Regions from separate parts of the Streptomyces sp. NPDC013157 genome, predicted to be linked through region 1. Evidence: riboswitches for the same ligand, from Rfam matches in the RefSeq annotation. Region 1 holds a riboswitch; the other holds the start of a gene.
The links. A riboswitch is a leader RNA that binds a small molecule or an ion and turns the genes downstream of it on or off. The one in region 1 is predicted to bind ZMP and ZTP.

Region 1 (10,511 bases):
AAACGGTATTGCAAGGCGCACCCCGTCACTGGATCGAACAACCAGGCCAGAGAGGCCGATCACCACACCCGAGCGGGCCGCGCCCCGGATTCAACAGCGACGTTGGCATAGACGATCCCGAGCAGCCGACGCAGCTCAGCCTGGTCCTCTGCCGCCAGACCGGCAGTCAGCCGCCGCTCCGAGGCACCCGCGAGCCCGATCAGCTTCTCCAGCTCCACCCGGCCCTCCTCCCGCAGGCGCACCAGCTTCACCCGGGCGTCACTCGGCGACTCGCGCCGCTCCACCAGGCCCCTCTCGATGAGCAGCGACAGCAGCCCGACCAAGCGGCTGGCCGGGATACCGAGTGAGGAGGCAAGCTGCTGCTGCGAATGTTCCCCGCCGTCACGCAACCCGCGCAGCACGGCGAAATGCCGCGGATGCAAGTCCTCCTCGGCCAGGGTCGACTCAAATGCGAGAGCCGCCGCGTTGCCCACCGAAGCGATCAAGAAGCCGAGCGGCTCGTCCGCCCCGACTCTCCACGTAGCAGGTCCCTTCCTCATCCGAGAAACGTAACAGCAGCTGACCGTTCCCATCGAAACAGCCCTCCGCAGCCCTGCAGCGGGAAACAGCCCCTGCTGCCAACCACCTCCGAAGCCATGTGCTGAAGACCACCTGGCCCGGCTGAACAGGAACCACGGAAGGCGGAGCGACCATGAGCGAGACCACTGTCAACCAACCGGCCACGCACGACTCGGCCCATGAGCCCACCGCCACCGGCGAGCGCGCCGATCTGCTGGAGGCCCTGGCCAAGCATCGGCGATGCTGCCCGCCGAGACGCTGACCGCCGAGCACGCCGGCCACGCCGACATCATCCCCGAGTCCCTGGAGGGCGCCAAGACCATGGGTTAGCCGGCGGCGCGGCAGGGTGTATCGCCCCCTACAAGAGGGCGATACGCCCTGTGACCCCGCAAACACCTTTGCCTCACGATCCGCGGGTCAGGGACGTCAGCGAGGCAGCTGACATCTAGTCCTGACATCAACGGGCGTGAACGTCGGCGTATCAGAGCAGCTGAGGGCGTACCCACGAACGGCGATACGAAGCCACTATGCAGGCCGAGGAGGGCCGCCGGACCGAACTCCTGAAGCCGTGGTCGTGTTGGAGCGTCCTCACTACTCTGTCGGCGCGTGCCGATACGCGACCCCTTACAAGCCGCACCTCGTATGTCTGGCCTGCCGGTCGTGGTTCAAGCAGAGCCCGCTACCGCCGCGAGAGCATCCGCGCCCGCGCTGCCGCACCCCGATGATCAATGCCGGGTTCGACCTTGCCATCCCTCGCCGTAGGGACGAGAGCGCTTGGGAAGCACGTGGGGTCACACTGCGTGCCGGCCTCACCTTTCACTCATGCGGTTGCGGCTGGTCCCGGCTACCGGCCGCGGTCGACTGCGGAGGTCCGTGAGCGAGGCCGGGCGGCCAAGCGGCTCGGGCTGCCGGAACGGACGGCGCTGAAGCGCTACGACCCCTGGGAGAACCCAGCGCGGCAAGGGCGTCACCGCAGTCCTGGACGGGGAGGCCGTACCCGAGGGCCGCCAGGTCGTGCAGGGCGCGACTCGCTGACGGAGGCAGCACAAACCGTGCCCGGAACAGGGAGACCGTGAGCAGGAGACGATACGTCGCCCGAGGCGTGCCCGGTGGATACCGGATCTGGGACAACAGAGGACGTCGATGGTGGGGCGATCTCTACGAGTTGTGCCCCGACGATCCCGTGGCCGAGCTCAACGGCCAGGCGGACCACGCGCGGATAACGGCGCTGATGAAGCGCTACAGGGCGGAGAAGCGGTAGGTGACCCGAAGCGTGGATGACGAATACGCGCACCACAGCCGCACCAGATCAAGCGGGGAACAGCGGGGAATCACGGGGAATGGGGCACCGCCTGCCAAGGCCCCCTGTCGACAATTCACCGAGGTCAGCGCCTGTATCAGCCCCAAAAGCTCGCAGCTTCCCAAGCTGCGGTCGCTGCATGGTTCGACACTCGCAGCGCTACAACGGATTGCCTAGCACGTAGGAGTGCAGGTGGGGGACGGTGATGCGGGCCCAGAACTCGTCGGCATATTGGTCGATGTGCACCAGTGCGCGTCTACCCAGTGCGAGCAAGGCCCGCTTCGTGTAGTCGTAATCGGCATGTGGATCCTCTTCGAAGGAGACTTCCCCTGAGTCGGCCAGTGCATTCCTCGCCGCGCCGATGATCAAACCCCCTGGGACGTCGCCAGGCGCAGCAGCCCCGCGTGTCCAGAAGCTGCTTTCTAGCAGGGAAAAGTCCACATCAGCGTTGCCGCTCGAATCCGTAGAGCGGCGCTGGAGATCCGCGACGATTCGGAGGACCCGTCGCTCCGCAGGCGTGCATTCCCGTAGAATCCGGGGGAAGTACCACGCGTCCAAATCTCGCCGGGCGCGTTTACAAGCGGTCTTGGCGGCGAGCACATCGACTCGAGGACCCGAAGCCTCACGCCAGGTACGGTCCCCGATCAACTGGATAAGCCATGGATTCCCTTGAGAGAAGTGAACCGCTTCCTCTAGCGCATCCGGGGTGAAGTCCGCATTTGCTTCGTGAGCTGGCAGGGCGAGTGCGCTGCGCGCATCGATGCGGGATAAGGGCAGCAGACGCATGTATTTGTTTGCTCCCAGACGGGCTGCGGCTGTGCTGTAAAAGCTCGGCTCGTCCGTCTCTGGCCCTGCGCCCTGCCAAGAAGGAAACAACCCGCACGCTAGGAATCCCACTGGCAAGCGGCGCTGTGCAACGGCGTGGAGTGCAGCGTCAAGGGGGCGAAACTGTTCCTGGGGAATCACCTGTGCTTCGTCGAGCGCGAGTAGGACACCGATCGAGCTGTCTTGTGCGGCTTCGCCGATTTCAATGATGAGACGACGCAGGTCGAGCTCGAAGATCCCCGTGTCTGCAGTGCCTCTCACGGCCTCCACGTCCAGATTCAGCGTCACGCCAGCAACGGAAACGGAGGTGAACGCTTTGAGTACACCCAGTGCCCGTTTAATGGCAGCACTCATGCGATGGCGCCGAGTCATTGAGTGGAGCGCCTCACTCGCGAGTACTGCGATTAGCGCCGACAAATGAGTCCCAGGGATTGCCTCTTCCGCTCCCACACACCACCCTTGGCTTCGCGCCGCATCGAGTAGGTGGTTGAACAGGGCAGTCTTACCCGAGCCTCGCGCTCCAGTGATGAACGGGAACGTTGCTGCCTTTCCGTCTTGCATGCGGTGACGGGCGACATCGAACTCCTCGATGACATCACGGCGCCCAGCCAGATGTGTCGGCTGGACGCCGGCGCCGGGGGTGTAGGGAGATAGCCGGGGATCCACGTGGATGACCTTATGGCGCGGCATGAGGTGCTCGCATAGAGATCGCTACGTTCCGTACTCCCGCTCCGTCGCCAGCGCGCAAGGGGCTGGTTCCTTCCATGCCGCCGGCGCTACAGCCCGCTTCGTCGCTGACTGTGTTCCACCCAAGGTCCGGCGGCTACGTCCGTCTCAGTTTCCGTCTCATTCAGCCACGTTCACGGCCGTTCAGCGGGATGCGCGCCCCGGGCTTGCCTCACCGGCTGACCGCCCATGAACCCAGGCGAACGCCCCCACACGCACTCCGACGTCTCACCACCACAGTTGGAAAGCGTGCACCCAGAAGAGCACTCCCGACGTACTGACCGGCGTGCGCCTGCATCATCTGACGCCGCCGATCGTCCGCCCTGCCCCGTGCCGGCTACGTGCCACACGCTGGATGCCCGAAGGCGCAGCGAACCGACGGAGGGGGACAGACCGTGGGTGAGTGGAAGCAGGGGAAGTGCGGGTGGCCGACGGCGACCGGCGGTCGTTGTCAGAACAAGACGCTGAAGGGCACTGCGCGCTGCCACCTCCATCAGGGGAACTGGACGAAGCGCGGCCAGGCCGAGCTGAAGAAGCGTGCGAGCAGGCGCCGTAAGAAGTGATCCGTGCGCGGTTCGTGGCCTCTCTGCGTCTGTTGGAGGGGGGTGGTGTCGAAGCTTCACGAGTTCCCGGACCGACGTGGCTCGGGGATCTCTTCTGAGCCACCCCCCTTGGTCGCGCGCTCCTCTTTGCCGAGACAGCAGACCGCCCCAACGCTCCGCAGCGTACGGCCAGCCACTGACAACGTCGTGCACCACTAGCGCACCAGATCGAGCGGGGAACAGCGGTGAAAGCCACCGAGGCCGAGAGGACAAGGCCCACGGCGTGGTCTCGCCGTTGTGCTCGGACTGGACGAGGGGCCGGCGCTACGGGTGCCCGCGGCCGAGCCACTGCTCGTACGGGATGGTGGGCCGCTGCGATCACCGGGTACAGCCAAATCCCTGCCGTACAGTGAAAACCATGTCGCGTGAGTGTTGAGACGCTTCCCGCTGGACCTTCAGGCAGGCAACGAGAGAGGTGGCGCTTTGGGCACCCCGGCTCATCACCCCATTCCCGTCCGCCGCGGGCACCTGCGCGAGGCCGCGGAGAGCATCGAGCAGGCCACGGGCATGAGTGTTGAGATCATCGGAGGAACACTCGTGATGTCCCCCAGCCCCAGCGGCAGGCACGCGGGCATCATCATCGACCTGCGCGATGCCATCCGCCCCGGGCTTTCGGCCCCGTACGAGGCGTTCGAGAACGTGTCCGTCCCGATGCCTGATGATCCGGACGACTACGCGACCCCGGATCTGACCATCGGCCCACGTACCTTCAAGGACGACGACGGCTGGCTCCTGGACGCCGACGCGGTCGAACTGGCCGTGGAGGTCATCTCCCCGTCCGAGCGACTCAAAGGAATCAACGAGAAGACCGCGTGGTACGCGGCAGCGGGCGTCGCTCGTCTCTTGCAAATCGACCCGCGGACAGGCACGTGGTCGCTGTTCGGCCGTCCTGGAGAAGGCGAGTACCGGAGCGTCGTCCACGGCAAGTACGGAGAGGACGTGCCGTTGCCCACCGGACTCGGTGGCGATCTGTCCACGGCCGGCCTCGGCCGGTACGGGACGCGGCCGGGCGGCTGACCGCGGGTGTCCGGGCGCGGCGAAGGGATCGCGGAGCCGCGCGAGGGAGGCCTTCAGGCGCTCAGCACCTCCCACAACTGCTCGACCCCCCACTCCAGATCCTCCTCCTCGACCACCAACGGCGGCGCCACCCGCACCGTCACCCCGTGCGTCTCCTTCACCAGCACGCCTCGCTCCATCAGCCGCTCCGCCACCGCCCGCCCCGACCCCACCGCGGGATCCACGTCCACCCCCGCCCACAGCCCCCGCCCTCGTACGGCCGTCACCCGCCCGCTCCCGGTCATCTCCGCCAGGCGCCGGTGGAGCAGTTCCCCCAGTTCGGCCGCCCGCTCCTGGAACTCCCCGGTCCGCAGCATCGCGATCACCTCCAGGGCCACCGCGCAGGCCAGCGGATTGCCGCCGAAGGTGGACCCGTGCTCCCCGGGCCGGAACACCCCGAGCACCTCCGCGTTCGCCACCACCGCCGACACCGGCAGCACTCCACCCCCCAGCGCCTTCCCGAGGACGTACACATCGGGTACGACCCCCTCGTGCTCGCACGCGAACGTCCGCCCGGTCCGCCCCAGCCCCGACTGGATCTCGTCCGCGACGAACAGCACATCCCGCTCGCGGGTCAGCTCCCGCACCCCGGCCAGGTAGCCCTCCGGCGGCACGACGACCCCCGCCTCGCCCTGGATCGGCTCCAGCAGCACCGCGACCGTGTTCTCGGTCACCGCGGCCCGCATGGCCGTCAGGTCGCCGTACGGCACGATCTCGAACCCCGGCGTGTACGGCCCGTAGTCCGCCCGTGCCTCCGGATCCGTGGAGAAGCTGATCACGGTCGTCGTACGGCCGTGGAAGTTCCCGCCCGCCACCACGACCTTCGCCATCTCGGCCGGCACGCCCTTGACCCGGTAGCCCCACTTCCGGGCGGTCTTCACCGCCGTCTCCACCGCCTCCACGCCGGTGTTCATCGGCAGCACCGTCTCCATCCCGCACAGCTCGGCCAGCTCGGTGCAGAACGCGGCGAACCGGTCGTGGTGGAACGCCCTCGACGTCAGCGTCACCCGCTCCAGCTGGGCCTTCGCCGCCGCGACCAGGCGCGGGTGGCCGTGCCCGAAGTTCAGCGCCGAGTAGCCGGCCAGGAAGTCCAGGTACCGGCGTCCCTCGACGTCCGTCATCCAGGCGCCGTCGGCCGTCGCGATCACCACCGGCAGCGGGTCGTAGTTGTGCGCGCTGTGCGCGTCGGCGGCGGCGATGAGGGCTTCCGTAGTGGTCACGGCGACTCCAGGGGACGCGGCAGGACTGCCCCCTTTCCTACCTTCCGCCCCTGCCCGACTGGTGGACGCCACGGCCCTCGGGCCCGGCGTGCCCGGTAATGTGATCCACGGGCCGTGACTGGCGCGCTGGGATGGGACCGACCATCGGGGAGCGGCTCGTGCTGTGACCGAGTGCCGTGCGCCTGGGCCGAACCGTGAATGCCGAACGCCATGTCCGGAGGTCCCGAATGTCAGACAAGTCCGCGCCCCTGTCCACCGAGTCCACGGCCTACCGTGCCGCCCTCGACGTGATCCGCGCCGTCGAGCCGCGGGTCGCCGACGCCATCGGCCAGGAGGTCGCCGACCAGCGCGAGATGCTCAAGCTGATCGCCTCCGAGAACTACGCCTCCCCGGCGACCCTGCTCGCCATGGGCAACTGGTTCAGCGACAAGTACGCCGAGGGCACGATCGGCCGCCGCTTCTACGCCGGCTGCCGCAACGTCGACACCGTCGAGGCGCTCGCCGCCGAGCACGCCCGGGAGCTGTTCGGCGCGCGGCACGCCTACGTTCAGCCGCACTCCGGCATCGACGCCAACCTGGTCGCCTTCTGGGCCGTCCTCGCCGACCGCGTCGAGGTCCCCTTCCTCCAGAAGGCCGGCGCCCGCCAGGTCAACGACCTCTCCGAGGCCGACTGGGCCGAGCTGCGCCAGGCCTTCGGCAACCAGCGGATGCTCGGCATGTCCCTGGACGCCGGCGGCCACCTCACCCACGGCTTCCGCCCGAACATCTCCGGCAAGATGTTCGACCAACGCTCCTACGGCACCGACCCGGCCACCGGCCTGATCGACTACGACGCGCTGCGCGCCCAGGCCCGTGACTTCAAGCCGCTGATCATCGTCGCGGGCTACTCGGCGTACCCCCGTCTGGTGAACTTCCGGATCATGCGCGAGATCGCGGACGAGGTCGGCGCGACCCTCATGGTCGACATGGCGCACTTCGCCGGTCTGGTCGCCGGCAAGGTCCTGACCGGTGACTTCGACCCGGTCCCGCACGCCCAGATCGTGACCACGACCACCCACAAGTCGCTGCGCGGCCCGCGCGGCGGCATGGTCCTGTGCGACGACTCCCTCAAGGACCAGGTCGACCGCGGCTGCCCGATGGTCCTCGGCGGCCCGCTCCCGCACGTCATGGCCGCCAAGGCCGTCGCGCTGGCCGAGGCCCGGCAGCCCGCCTTCCAGGACTACGCCCAGCGCATCGTCGACAACTCGCGCGCGCTGGCCGAGGGCCTGATGCGCCGGGGCGCCACCCTGGTCACCGGCGGCACCGACAACCACCTCAACCTGATCGACGTCGAGACGTCGTACGGCCTCACCGGCCGCCAGGCCGAGTCGGCCCTCCTCGACTCCGGCATCGTCACCAACCGCAACGCGATCCCCGCCGACCCGAACGGCGCCTGGTACACCTCCGGCATCCGCATCGGCACGCCCGCGCTGACGACGCGAGGACTGGGAACGGCGGAGATGGACGAGGTGGCGGGTCTGATCGACCGTGTCCTCACCGCCACGGAGCCGGGCACGACGAAGTCGGGCGCCCCGTCGAAGGCCTCCCACGTCCTGGACGAGAAGGTCTCGACGGAGATCGCCCAGCGCGCGACCGACCTGGTGGCGGGCTTCCCGCTGTACCCGGAGATCGACCTCGGCTGATCGACACCGGTCAGGGGCAGCGCCCCGTAAGGGGCGCTGGGGGTACCCCCGGCCGAAGGCCGGGGGAGGAACTGCGCGAGCAACCACATGCGACCCGCAGTCCCCCGCGCCCCGAAACCACCCCACCCCTCAAGGGCCGACCACCCCCTCACCCTCTGAGAGAATGGTGAGCATGGCTTCTGACCGACCCCGCGTGCTCTCCGGCATCCAGCCCACCGCCGGCTCGTTCCACCTGGGCAACTACCTCGGCGCCGTCCGCCAGTGGGTGGCCCTCCAGGAGACCCACGACGCCTTCTACATGGTCGTCGACCTGCACGCGATCACGGTCCCGCAGGACCCCGCCGACCTGCGCGCCAACACCCGGCTCGCCGCCGCCCAGCTGCTCGCGGCCGGCCTGGACCCGGACCGCTGCACCCTCTTCGTGCAGAGCCACGTCCCGGAGCACGCCCAGCTCGCCTGGGTCATGAACTGCCTGACCGGCTTCGGCGAGGCCAGCCGGATGACCCAGTTCAAGGACAAGGCGGCCAAGCAGGGCACGGACCGCGCGAGCGTCGGCCTGTTCACGTACCCCATCCTCCAGGTCGCCGACATCCTGCTCTACCAGGCCAACGAGGTCCCCGTCGGCGAGGACCAGCGCCAGCACGTCGAGCTCACCCGTGACCTCGCCGAGCGCTTCAACGGCCGGTTCGGCGAGACCTTCACCATCCCGAAGCCGTACATCCTCAAGGAGACGGCGAAGATCTACGACCTCCAGGACCCGGCGATCAAGATGAGCAAGTCGGCGTCCACGCCGAAGGGCCTCATCAACCTCCTCGACGACCCGAAGGCGACCGCGAAGAAGGTCAAGAGCGCGGTCACCGACACCGACACCGTGATCCGCTACGACGCCGAGCACAAGCCGGGAGTCTCCAACCTGCTCACCATCCACTCCACCCTCACCGGCAAGTCGATCGCCGAGCTGGAGCAGGAGTACGAGGGCAAGATGTACGGCGCGCTCAAGACGGACCTCGCCGAGATCATGGTCGACTTCGTCACTCCGTTCCGGGAGCGCACCCAGCAGTACCTGGACGACTCGGAGACCCTCGACTCGATCCTCGCCAAGGGGGCCGAGAAGGCGCGTGCCGTCGCCGCCGAGACCCTGGCCCAGGCCTACGACAGGGTCGGTTTCCTGCCCGCCAAGCACTGAGTCGCATACCAGGCGAAGCGAAGCGCTGCACATCACTTCGGCCACGGCTGCCCGGGAGGCGGCCGTGGCCGTACAGTCGATAGCCGGACGGCCGGGTACGAACCCGACATGCGTCCGCCCACCACGACCGACGGGAGATGACGTGGGGACCGTAACGATCGGCGTGTCGATCGCGGTCCCGGAGCCTCACGGCAGCCTGCTCCAGCAGCGGCGCGCGGGCTTCGGCGACGCCGCGGCCCACGGCATCCCCACGCACGTCACGCTGCTGCCGCCCACGGAGATCGGCTCCGCCGAGTTGCCGGCCGTGGAGGCGTATCTCGGCGAGGTCGCCGCCATGGGCCGGCCGTTCCCGATGCGGCTGTGCGGGACCGGTACGTTCCGGCCGCTGTCGCCGGTGGTGTACGTCCGGGTGGTCCAGGGCGCGGACGACTGCGCCTGGCTGCAGCAGCGGGTCCGGGACGCGTCCGGGCCGCTCGACCGTGAGCTGCAGTTCCCGTACCACCCGCACGTGACCGTGGCCCATGGGATCGACGAGGCCGCCATGGACCTGGCGTTCGCCGAGTTGGCGGACTTCGAGGCCGAGTGGTCCTGTATGGGGTTCGCGCTGTACGAGCAGGGCGCGGACGGGGTGTGGCGGAAGCTGCGGGAGTACGTCTTCGGGGGCTCTGTTGTTCCACCTCAGGTGGGGCATGCGGAGCGGGGGAGTATCGCGAGTCGGTAGGGCGCGGGCCGGTGGGGCCCGGTCGCGCAGTTCCTCCCCCAGCCTTCGGCCGGGGGTACCCCCAGCGCCCCTTGCGGGGCGCTTCGGCCGGCCGGAACTAGATCGGCAACCTCCGGAACACCGACCGCGGTGCGTGCCGCAGTGCCGACATCACGACGCGCAGCGCTCCCGGCACCCACACCACCTCCGACCGTCGCCGCAGGCCCAGCTCGATCGCCGTCGCCACCGCCTCCGGGGTGGTGGCGAGCGGTGCCTCGTCCAGGCCCCGCGTCATCTTCGTCCGGACGAACCCCGGCCGTACGACCATCACGTGCACGCCCGTGCCGTGCAGCGCGTCGCCCAGCCCTTGGGTGAAGGCGTCCAGGCCCGCCTTGCTGGAGCCGTAGATGAAGTTGGAGCGGCGGGCGCGTTCGCCGGCGACCGAGGAGAGGACGACCAGGGAGCCGTGGCCCTGGCTCTGCAGGGCCCGTGCGGCGACCAGGCCCGCCGAGACGGCGCCCGTGTAGTTGGTCTGGGCGACGCGCACCGCGTTCACCGGTTCGCGTTCGTCGGTCGCCTGGTCGCCGAGGATGCCGAAGGCGAGCAGGACCACGTCGACGTCGCCGTTGGCGAAGACCTTGCCGAGGGCCGTCTCG
Region 2 (10,511 bases), on a different contig from region 1:
ACCTCTGCTACGGTGGCCCACATACCCCCGGGGGTAATTCACGAGGGGGATCGAGGAGAGGAGTGTGCTGCCGTGTCCTTCGTCGACACCATCGAGGTGCCCGGACTGGGCAACCGCAGTTATCTGGCGGGCGGGGCGCACGGCGCCGTCGCGGTCGATCCGCCCCGCGACGTCGACCGGGTGCTGGCGGCCGTCGCCCGGCGCGGGGTCAGGCTCACGCAGGTCGTGGAGACGCACGTGCACAACGACTACGTCTCCGGCGGCCTCGAGCTGGCCCGGCTGACCGGGGCCGCGTACGTGGTGCCGGCCGGGGCGCGGGTGGCGTACGAGCGGGTGCCGGTGGCCGACGGGGACGTGCTGGAGATCGAGGCCGGCCTCGCGCTGCGGGCCCTGGCCACCCCCGGGCACACCCCGCACCACACGTCGTACGTCCTGGAGGAGACCGGCCGCGCGGTGGCCGTCTTCACCGGCGGCTCGCTGCTGATCGGCACGGTCGGCAGGCCCGACCTGGTGGAGCCCCGGCTGACCGGCGAGCTGGCGCGGGCGCAGCACGCCTCGGCGCACCGGCTGGCCGCCGAGCTTCCGGACGCGACGGCGGTGCTGCCGACGCACGGCTTCGGCAGCTTCTGCTCGGCCGGGGACGCCGCCGGTCCGGACACCACCATCGGCCGGGAGCGCGCGGTGAACGAGGCACTGGTCAAGGACGTCGACACGTTCGTCGCGGAGCTGCTGGCGGGACTGGACGACGTACCCGCCTACTACGCCCACATGGGCCCGTTGAACTCCGGTGGCCCGGCCCCCGTCGACCTCACGCCGCCGGGCCGGGCGGACGCGGCGGAGATCGCGGCGCGGCTGGCCGCCGGGGAGTGGGTGGTGGACCTGCGCAACCGGGTGGCGTTCGCCGAGGGACACGTCTCGGGCACCCTGAACTTCGAGGCCGACGGGCAGCTCGCCACCTATCTGGCCTGGCTGCTGCCCTGGGGCCGGCCGGTCACGCTGCTCGCCGAGTCGGCGGCCCAGCTCGCCGCCGCTCAGCGGGAGCTGATCCGCGTGGGCATCGACCGCCCGGCCGCGGCCGCCACCGGCGCACCCGAGGCCTGGCTGCGCGCGGGCGAGCGGCCCCGTTCCTTCCCCCGTGCCACCTTCGCGGACCTGGCCGCACGCGGCACGGAGGACGTCGTCGTCCTGGACGTGCGCCGCGACACCGAGCGGGCCGGCGGCCACATACGGGGTTCGGTCCACATACCCCTGCACCAGGTGCGGGAGCGGCTGGGCGAGATACCCGGCGGCACGGTGTGGGTGCACTGCGCGGGCGGGATGCGGGCCGCCGTCGCCGCCTCCCTCCTCGACGCGGCCGGGCGCGATGTGGTGGCCGTGGACGACGGGTTCGCGGCGGCGGGCGCGGCCGGGTTGCCGATGGCCCGGCTCACCCCGGCCGAGGCGCGGGAGCGCACGGACGCGGATGCCGTCCTGCTGGATGTCCGCGAGGCCGGCGAATGGGCGGCCGGACACGCGCCGCGGGCGGTGCACGCCCCGCTGTCCGGGCTGGCGGCCGGGGCTCCGCTGCCGCCGGCCGCCGCGGACCGCCCGCTCGTCGTGATCTGCCACTCGGGCCGGCGCTCGCGGGAGGCGGCGGCGCTGCTGACCGCCCGCGGGCTCGACGCGGTGGACGTCGTGGGCGGGATGACCGCCTGGCGCGCGGCAGGCCTCGCGGTGACCGCCGAGGGCACCGCCGGATGAGCGCGCTCCTGCTCGCCCTCGGCGCCGGGGCCGTCACCGGGCTGGCGCTCGGGGCCCTGGGCGGCGGCGGCAGCGTGCTGGCCGTACCGGCGTTGATCTATCTGCTCGGCTTCAGCCCGGCCGCGGCCACCACCGCGAGCCTGGTCGTCGTCACGGTCACCTCGGCCACCGCACTCGTCGCGCACGCCCGCGAGGGCGCGGTGCGCTGGCGGGCCGGTGCGGTGTTCGCGGCGGCGGGCCTCGGGCCGGCGGCGGTCGGCGGGGTGTTGTCCCGGCATCTTCCGGCGGCGCTGCTGACCGGGGCGTTCGCGCTGCTGGCCGCCGTGGCGGCGGTGCGTATGCTGCGGCCCGCGGCGACCGCGGTCACCGGGCCGGGCCCCGTACGGGCGTCCCGGGTCGCCGGGGCCGGGGCCGGGCTCGGCGCGGTGACCGGGGTGCTCGGGGTGGGCGGCGGGTTCCTCGCCGTGCCGTCCCTGGTGAACGTCGTGGGGCTGCGGATGCGTGCCGCGATCGGCACGAGCCTGCTGGTCATCACGGTCAACTCGCTCACCGCGCTGGCGGCGCGCGCCGGTGCGGCAGCGGGCGTCGACTGGTCGGCCGTGGGGCCCTTCGCCGGGGCCGCGATCCTCGGCGCCTGGGACGGCAGACGGCTCGCGGCCCGCCTCTCCGCGGGCACCCTCCAGCGGCTCTTCGCCTACGCGCTGCTCGCGGTGGCCGCGTTCATGCTGGCCGACGCGGTCAGCTGACGCGCCGAGCGCTCCGCGGGAAGGGCCGCGATATGCCGTCGGTCGGCTGCGGCGCCGTTGTGGCTGGTCCCGCAGTTCCTCCCCCAGCCTTCGGCCGGGGGTGCCCCCAGCGCCCCTTTCGGGGCGCTACCGCTCAGGCAAGCGACAGGAACAGCTTCTCCAGCCGTGCCTTCATCTGCTCGGTCGTCTCACCGTCCGCCCCGCTCCGGGCGGGGTCGATGATGCACTGCTGCAGCCCGGTCGCGATGATCGCGAAGCCCGCCCGGTCCAGGGCGCGCGAGGCGGCGGCGAGCTGGGTGACCACGTCCTCGCAGTCGCGGCCCTCCTCGATCATCTTGATCACGCCGGAGATCTGCCCCTGCGCCCGGCGCAGCCGGTTCAGCACCGACTTGAGCTCGTCGCCCTCGAACTGAAGCTCCACGACCACCACTCCTCACATACCCGTAGGGGTATTTTACCCGCCCCTCGGGCGAACCCGCCGCTCATCACTTCATCACTGCAAGGAAGGATCGCATCCGCCATGACCACTACTCCCCCGAACCCTGGTCTCACCCCGGACCAGGCCCTCGCCCGCCTCCCGGAGCTGACCGTCGTCGACGTCCGCACACCCGGCGAGTACGCCGCCGGCCATGTGCCCGGCGCCCACAACATCCCCCTGGACGCGCTGCACCGGGCCCTGCCCGCGCTCCGGGCCGCGGACGGCGGGATGCTCCTGGTGTGTGCCTCCGGCGCGCGGGCCGAGCGCGCCCGGGCACTCCTCGCCGAACACGGCATCCCGGCGGCCACCCTCACCGGCGGCACGCACGGCTGGGCCGAGCGCGGTCACGAACTGCACCGGCCGCGCGGCGCGTCCCGCGCGACCTGGGCCATGGAGCGCCAGGTGCGGTTCACCGCCGGGGCGGCCGTCCTCGCGGGCCTGGGCCTCGGCCTGCTGCACCCGGCCTGGCTCCTGCTGTCGGCGGGGGTCGCGGGCGGCCTGGTGTTCTCGGCGCTCACCGACACCTGCGGGATGGCCGCGGTCCTCTCGAAGCTGCCCCACAACCGGCCGCGTCCGGCCGACCTCGACGCGACCCTGGCGAAGCTCGGTTCCGCCCGGAGCTGACCGGGCCCCGGTGCCGGGAGCGGCCGTCGTAGCCTGGGCACGTCGGAGGGCGCCGCCCGCCGCCGGACGAGGAGCACCGTGACCGCCCCAGACGCAGTTCCGACGACACCGGGGAAGGAGCCCGCCGTGCTCCGGCTGCTCCTCTCCTATGTACGGCCGCACCGCTGGGCCCTGCTGGCCGGCGCGGCGCTCTCGCTGGTGACGGGTGCGACCGGGCTGCTGCTTCCGCTGGTGGCCCGGGGGTTGATCGACGACCTGTCCCACGACCGTTCCATCACGGCCAAGTTGCTCGCGATGGCGGGTCTGGTGGTCGCCAACGCCGGGGTGGGCGCGCTGGGTTCGTACGTCCTGCGGCGCGCCGGAGAGTCGGTGGTGCTCGGGGCGCGGCGCACCCTGTCGTCGTATCTGCTCAGGCTGCGGATCAGCGCGGTGGACCGCACCGAACCCGGTGACCTGATGGCGCGGATCACTTCGGACACCACCCTGCTGCGCGAGGTCACCACGGACTCGCTGGTCGCACTCGGCACCGAGGGACTCACCCTGCTCGCCACCGTGGTGATGATGGGGGTGGTCGATCCGGTGCTCCTTGCCGTCACCCTCGTCGTGATCGGCGCGGCGGGCACGGTGGTGGGCACGATCGTGCCGCGCATCAACCGGGCGAGCCGCCGGGCGCAGGACGCGGTCGGGGTGATGGGGGCCTCGCTGGAGCGGGTGCTGGGCGCCCTGCGCACGGTGAAGGCGTCCGGCGCCGAACACCGGGAGGAACTCGCCCTGCACGAGGCCGCCGAGGAGTCCTGGCGGCAGAGCGTGCGGGCCGCCAAGTGGTCGGCCGCGGCGGGCAACACGGCGGGGCTGGCGATGCAGCTGGCGTTCATCACCGTGCTCGCGGTGGGCGGGGCGCGGGTGGCGACCGGTGCGATCGGGGTGGGCACGCTGGTGGCGTTCCTGCTCTACGTCTTCTACCTGATGCAGCCGATCCAGCAGGTCGTCGGGGCGATCACCCAGTACCAGACCGGCGCCGGCGCGCTCGCCCGCATCCAGGAGGCGCTCCGGCTGCCCGCCGAACCTCCCTCCCGGCGCGCCGAGTTGCCGTCCGCCGGCGCCGAACCGGCCGCCGTCGCCTTCACCGACGTGCGCTTCCGTTACGCCGACGACCTGCCGTACGTCCACCACGGTGTCACCTTCGACGTGCCCGCGCGGGGCATGACGGCGTTCGTCGGGCCGTCCGGCGCGGGCAAGACCACCGTCTTCTCACTGATCGAGCGGTTCTACGACCCGGAGTCCGGCACGATCGCCGTCGACGGCCGTCCGGTCGCCGACTGGGAACTGCCGCTGCTCCGTTCGGCCATCGGGTATGTCGAGCAGGACGCTCCGGTGCTGTCGGGGTCGCTGAGGGACAACCTGCTCCTCGGCAACCCGGAGGCGGACGAGGACGCGGTCGCGCGGGTGGTGAAGACGACGCGGCTCGACGGCCTGGTCGCCCGGCTGCCGCAGGGGCTGGAGACCCTGGTCGGGCATCGCGGCACCAAGCTGTCGGGCGGGGAGCGCCAACGGGTCGCGATCGCAAGGGCGTTGCTGCGCCGGCCCCGGCTGCTGCTGCTGGACGAGGCCACCTCGCAGCTGGACGCGGTGAACGAGGCGGCGCTCCGGGACACCGTCGCCGATGTCGCACGGTCGACGACGGTGCTGGTGGTCGCCCACCGGCTGTCGACGGTGACCATGGCAGACCGGATCGTCGTCATGGACGCGGGCCGGGTCCGCGCGGTGGGCACGCACCGGGAGCTGGTGGCGGCGGACCCGCTGTACGCGGAGCTGGCGGCGACGCAGTTCCTGGCCTCGGAGCACTGAGAGCGGAGCACCGAGAGCGGGCAACGAGGAGGGCCGCCCCCTGCCGGGACGGCCCTCGGTGTGCGGCGCGGTCAGGCTTCGATGCCCGGCAGCAGCCCCATGGCGGGCGCGGCCAGGTCGGTGACCTGGTGCAGTTCGCCGAGCTTGTGGAGTCCGTTCAGCCCCTGTACCTGCTCCGAGACCTTCGGCATCCTTCCCCGGTACTCCGCCGGGACGTCGCTGCGGGAGACCGAGTCGAGCACGCCGAGCGCGGTGAGCTTCCCGGGGTGCTGCGCGCTCGCGTCGGCCGCGTTCGCCAGCGGCGCGGCGAGGCCGGTGACCCCGACGGCAAGGCCGACGGCGGCGACGATACGTCGTGTTGAGATCATGCCCTCAGCAACGGCCCCGGCGCCGGGCCGGACACGGGCAGCCGGTCCGCCTCACCCGCAAGGCGGAGCGTGCGCCTGCGCTTGCCGAGCCCGGCGGTGCGGGGGACGCTCGATGTGAGGGGCTCGCGCGGTCCGCTCCGCATCGGGTCGCGGGCTCCCGCAGGAGGTCACCATGGGCACCGCGACGGGTTCCACGTTCGACACCGACACGCTGCGCCGGGCCATAGAGGGGAACACCGGGAACAGCCTTCTGGCGCTCTACGCGGACGACGCCGAGATCCGCATCATCGACCGCAACACCCAGCCCAGCCACCCCAAGGTCCTGCACGGCCGCCAGGACATCGCCGCGCTGCTGGACGACGTCTACAGCCGCGACATGACGCACAGGCTGGACCAGTGCATCGTCCAGGGCGACAAGGCCGCCTTCAGCGAGTCCTGCGAGTACGGGGACGGGGTCCGGGTGCTCGCCGAGTCGATGATCACGCTCCGCGACGGCAAGATCGCCGAACAGATCATGATCCAGGCATGGGACGACGAGTAGTCGCAAGGACCGGAAGGGTCCAGGTCAGCTCACGCTTGACCTGGACCTTCTCGGCGCGGGCGACGCTGGGACACGCCCACCGCCCGCGGCCCCGCGCGTGCACCGCGCTGCTGCGGGCGCTGCTGCGGACCGCGCACTGTCGCCGGAGACGCCGAGCGTCTCGGTTACCCTGAACGCGGGCCGTGACTGGCGCTGAGGTGGAGCACCACCGGGGAGCGGTCCGCACTGTCGCTGCCGTGCGCCTGGGCGATCAAGGTCGAACCAGCTCAGGAGCGCCGCATGACCCAGGCTCGCCTCATCGACGGAACCGCCGTCGCCCGCCGAACCGTCGAGGAGACCGCGGAGAAGGCCGCCGACCTCACCACACGGACCGGCGTCACGCCGTGTCTGGCGACCGTGCTGGTCGGCGAGGACCCCGCCTCCGTCACCTACGTCCGGATGAAGCAGAACCGCAGCCGCAAGGCAGGCATCGCCTCCCGGCACGTGGCCCTGCCCGCCACCACGACCACCGCCGAACTCGTGTCCACCCTGCGAGGGTTGTCCGCCGACCCGGCGGTGCACGGCATCCTGCTCCAGCATCCGGTCGGCGAACACATCGACGAGCGGGCCGCGTTCGAGGCGATCGCGCCGGAGAAGGACGTGGACGGCGTGACCTTCGCGTCGTTCGCGACGATGAGCTTCGGCCTGCCGGGCTTCGTCTCCTGCACCCCCGGCGGCATGCTGCGCCTGCTGGACGCGTACGACGTCGACCCGGCAGGGAAGCGTGCGGTGGTCGTCGGCCGCAGCGCGATCCTGGGCAAGCCGGCCGGGATGCTGCTGCTCGCGCGCGACGCCACCGTCACCTACTGCCACTCCCGCACCCGGGACCTGTCCGCGGCCGTCCGCGAGGCGGACATCGTGGTCGCCGCCGTAGGCCGGCCCCGGCTGATCCGGGGCCGGGACATCAAGCCGGGCGCGGTCGTGCTCGACGCCGGCTACAACGAGGGCAACGTCGGTGACGTCGACTTCGGCACCGCCGTCGAGCGCGCCTCGCTGATCACGCCGGTGCCGGGCGGGGTCGGCCCGATGACCATCGCCGTGCTGCTGGAGCAGACGGTGGCGGCCGCCGCCCGGCAGCTCGGGGCATGAGGGTCAGCGCAGCCAGGCGCGGTACTCCATGACGTCCCCGGCCCGCACCCCGTACTCGGGGTCGTCCCGGGTGAACGTGGTCTCCAGACCGAGTACGGCACCGGTGGCCGGGTCCAGGATCAGCATCCGCCGCCCGCCGGTGCCCTCGTCGAGGACGTAGGCCTGCCCGGTGCGGCCCAGCCGGTCGGTGACCTGGCCGGCGGCCCGTAGGCCCTTCGCGTCGGCGAGCAGGTCGGCCAGGGCCGCCGTCTCGCCTGCCCCGAGCGTCCAGTTGTCCAGCAACTCCGTGGTGGCGTCGAGGAGTTCGGACGTGGTGAGGGTGTCGCTGTGGATCAGGTCGGTGAGGTAGGCGCGCAGCTTCGCGGGGTCGTGCGGAGGTGTGGACAGGGGCGGTGCGTCGCCCCACATCGGCGGGAAGGTCTGCCGGCTGAGCACCTTGCCGTCCTCGACCCGGCCCGTGTCGGTCAGGACGGGACGGCCCGCGTGGTCCGGGTCGGTCGCCACGACCACCTCGGTGTGCGTGCCGTCCGCCCGCCACCGCACCACGCGTTCCTCGGGCAGGGTGACCGGCGGCCCGTCGTCGCTCATGGCCAGGCTCCAGGACTGAACATGGGTGCCCTGGCGCAGCGCCGGGGAGCCGTCCGTGGCGGCCACCGCGGCGAGTCTGGCGACCTGGGCGAGCGGTACGGCGGTGGAGTGGGCGCGGACGGTCAGCGGCCGGGGCGCGGCGACGGCCGGGGCGCCCGAGGAGCCGCCGAGCAGCACGGTCAGCGTGGTGGCCGTCACGACGGCGGCCGCGGTCAGCCCCCACAGCAGGCGCGGACGGGCCCAGGCCGGGCGGCCGGGGCGGGGGCTGTGCAGCAGCCGGTTGAGGTGCCGCTCGGCGGTGTGGTCGAGGGGTCCGTCGCCGAAGCGGGGGCCGTCGGCGGGCACCGGGTCGGCGGCGCGCAGCAGGTCGAGTTCGTCAGCCATGGCGGTGTTCCTCGGAAAGGGCCTCGGCGGTGGGCGGGCGCAGTCGGCCGATCTCGGCTCTGAGGCGGCGGCGGGCGCGGTGCAGCCGCATCGCCGCCGCCCGTTGCCCGCAGCCCAGGACGACGGCGACCTCGTCGACGCCGAGCTCCTCCCACGCCGTCAGCCGCAGCACCTCCTGGTCGGCCGGGGACAGCCGGGCGAGTGCGTCGTGCACCCAGGAGCCGGGCCGCTCGCTGTCGGGGCCGGCCGCGAGGTGCCGGCCGTGCGCGGTGTCGTCGTTGCCCAGCCGGTCCACCAGCCGGCGCCGGCGCCCGTATCCGCGTACCGTGTTGGCGAGGCAGTTGCGTGCCACGCCGTACAGCCAGGGCAGCGGGGCCGCCGGCAGGTCGGCGCGGCGGCGCCAGGCCACCGTGAACACCTCCGCCACCACTTCCTCCACCTCGCCGGTCCGCCCGTCCAGTCGCCGCGCGACATAGCGGCTGACCGCCCAGTAGTGCTCGCGATAGGCAGCGGCGAAGATCTCGTCGTTGCTCATGTCCCGTTCTTGTCCGGCACCTCCCCGATCGTCACACCCGTCTCCGTGACGCTCGTCGCATCCGTCCAGTGTGACCGGTGCGGACAGCCCGGACACAGGCGGGGCATGAGGAACCTCAAGTGGCTGACGACCACGGATCACAAGACGATCGGGACGTTGTACCTGGTCACGGCGTTCTCGTTCTTCTGCGTGGGCGGGGTGACGGCCCTGCTGATGCGCGCCGAGCTGGCCCGCCCCGGTCTGCAGATCATGTCGAACGAGCAGTTCAACCAGGCGTTCACGATGCACGGCACGATCATGCTGCTGATGTTCGCGACCCCGCTCTTCGCGGGTTTCGCGAACTGGATCATGCCGCTCCAGATCGGCGCGCCGGACGTGGCCTTCCCCCGCCTTAACATGCTGGCCTACTGGCTCTACCTGCTGGGCTCCACCATCGCGGTCGGCGGCTTCCTCACCCCGCAGGGGGCGGCCGACTTCGGCTGGTTCGCCTACGCCCCGCTCTCGGACGCGGTGCGCACCCCGGGGGCCGGCGCCGACATGTGGATCATGGGCCTGGCCTTCTCCGGCTTCGGGACCATCCTCGGTGCGGTCAACTTCATCACCACGATCATCTGCATGCGTGCGCCGGGCATGACCATGTTCCGCATGCCGATCTTCGTATGGAACGTGCTGCTGACCGCCGTACTGGTCCTGCTCGCCTTCCCGGTCCTGGCGGCGGCCTTGTTCGCCCTGGAGGCAGACCGCAAGTTCGGGGCCCACGTCTTCGACGCGGCCAACGGCGGAGCACTGCTCTGGCAGCACCTGTTCTGGTTCTTCGGCCACCCGGAGGTCTACATCATCGCGCTGCCGTTCTTCGGCATCATCAGCGAGGTGATCCCGGTCTTCTCGCGCAAGCCGATGTTCGGTTACATGGGCCTGGTCGCGGCGACCATCTCGATCGCCGGCCTCTCGGTGACCGTCTGGGCCCACCACATGTACGTCACGGGCGGGGTCCTCCTGCCCTTCTTCTCCTTCATGACCTTCCTGATCGCCGTCCCGACGGGAGTGAAGTTCTTCAACTGGATCGGCACGATGTGGCAGGGCTCGCTGTCCTTCGAGACGCCCATGCTCTGGGCCACGGGCTTCCTCGTGACATTCGTCTTCGGCGGCCTGACCGGCGTGATGCTCGCGTCCCCGCCGATCGACTTCCACATCTCCGACTCGTACTTCGTCGTCGCCCACTTCCACTACGTGGTCTTCGGTACGGTCGTCTTCGCGATGTTCGCCGGATTCCACTTCTGGTGGCCCAAGTTCACCGGCAAGATGCTGGACGAACGCCTCGGCAAGATCACTTTCTGGACCCTGTTCGTCGGCTTCCACGGCACGTTCCTGGTCCAGCACTGGCTGGGCGCCGAGGGTATGCAGCGCCGGATCCCCGACTACCTGGCGGTGGAGGGGTTCGCCACCCTCAACACGGTCTCGACGATCTTCTCGTTCCTGCTGGGCTCGTCGCTGCTCCCGTTCTTCTACAACGTCTGGAAGACGGCCAAGT

Region 2: linked by a shared signal. The riboswitch ahead of ACFY6U_RS08820 (bifunctional 5,10-methylenetetrahydrofolate dehydrogenase/5,10-methenyltetrahydrofolate cyclohydrolase) and the one ahead of ACFY6U_RS33495 (glycine hydroxymethyltransferase) in region 1 are both predicted to bind ZMP and ZTP.

What each region holds. Positions count from the first base shown of each region.
Region 1 is NZ_JBIBAK010000013.1:171,051-181,561, forward strand. Features, by position in the region: gene ACFY6U_RS33465 (MarR family transcriptional regulator) at 60-485, opposite strand; gene ACFY6U_RS33470 (hypothetical protein) at 692-820, shown strand; gene ACFY6U_RS33475 (hypothetical protein) at 1,631-1,819, shown strand; gene ACFY6U_RS33480 (ATP-binding protein) at 2,018-3,373, opposite strand; gene ACFY6U_RS33485 (Uma2 family endonuclease) at 4,381-5,028, shown strand; gene rocD (ornithine--oxo-acid transaminase) at 5,082-6,287, opposite strand; ZMP/ZTP riboswitch at 6,392-6,482, shown strand; gene ACFY6U_RS33495 (glycine hydroxymethyltransferase) at 6,515-7,969, shown strand; gene trpS (tryptophan--tRNA ligase) at 8,142-9,155, shown strand; gene ACFY6U_RS33505 (2'-5' RNA ligase family protein) at 9,298-9,876, shown strand; gene ACFY6U_RS33510 (decaprenylphospho-beta-D-erythro-pentofuranosid-2-ulose 2-reductase) at 9,974-10,511, opposite strand, start outside.
Region 2 is NZ_JBIBAK010000002.1:758,345-768,855, forward strand. Features, by position in the region: gene ACFY6U_RS08785 (rhodanese-like domain-containing protein) at 73-1,740, shown strand; gene ACFY6U_RS08790 (sulfite exporter TauE/SafE family protein) at 1,737-2,486, shown strand; gene ACFY6U_RS08795 (metal-sensitive transcriptional regulator) at 2,620-2,907, opposite strand; gene ACFY6U_RS08800 (rhodanese-like domain-containing protein) at 3,007-3,588, shown strand; gene ACFY6U_RS08805 (ABC transporter ATP-binding protein) at 3,715-5,436, shown strand; gene ACFY6U_RS08810 (hypothetical protein) at 5,508-5,804, opposite strand; gene ACFY6U_RS08815 (nuclear transport factor 2 family protein) at 5,977-6,345, shown strand; ZMP/ZTP riboswitch at 6,518-6,600, shown strand; gene ACFY6U_RS08820 (bifunctional 5,10-methylenetetrahydrofolate dehydrogenase/5,10-methenyltetrahydrofolate cyclohydrolase) at 6,625-7,473, shown strand; gene ACFY6U_RS08825 (CU044_5270 family protein) at 7,477-8,445, opposite strand; gene ACFY6U_RS08830 (RNA polymerase sigma factor) at 8,438-8,980, opposite strand; gene ctaD (cytochrome c oxidase subunit I) at 9,086-10,511, shown strand, end outside.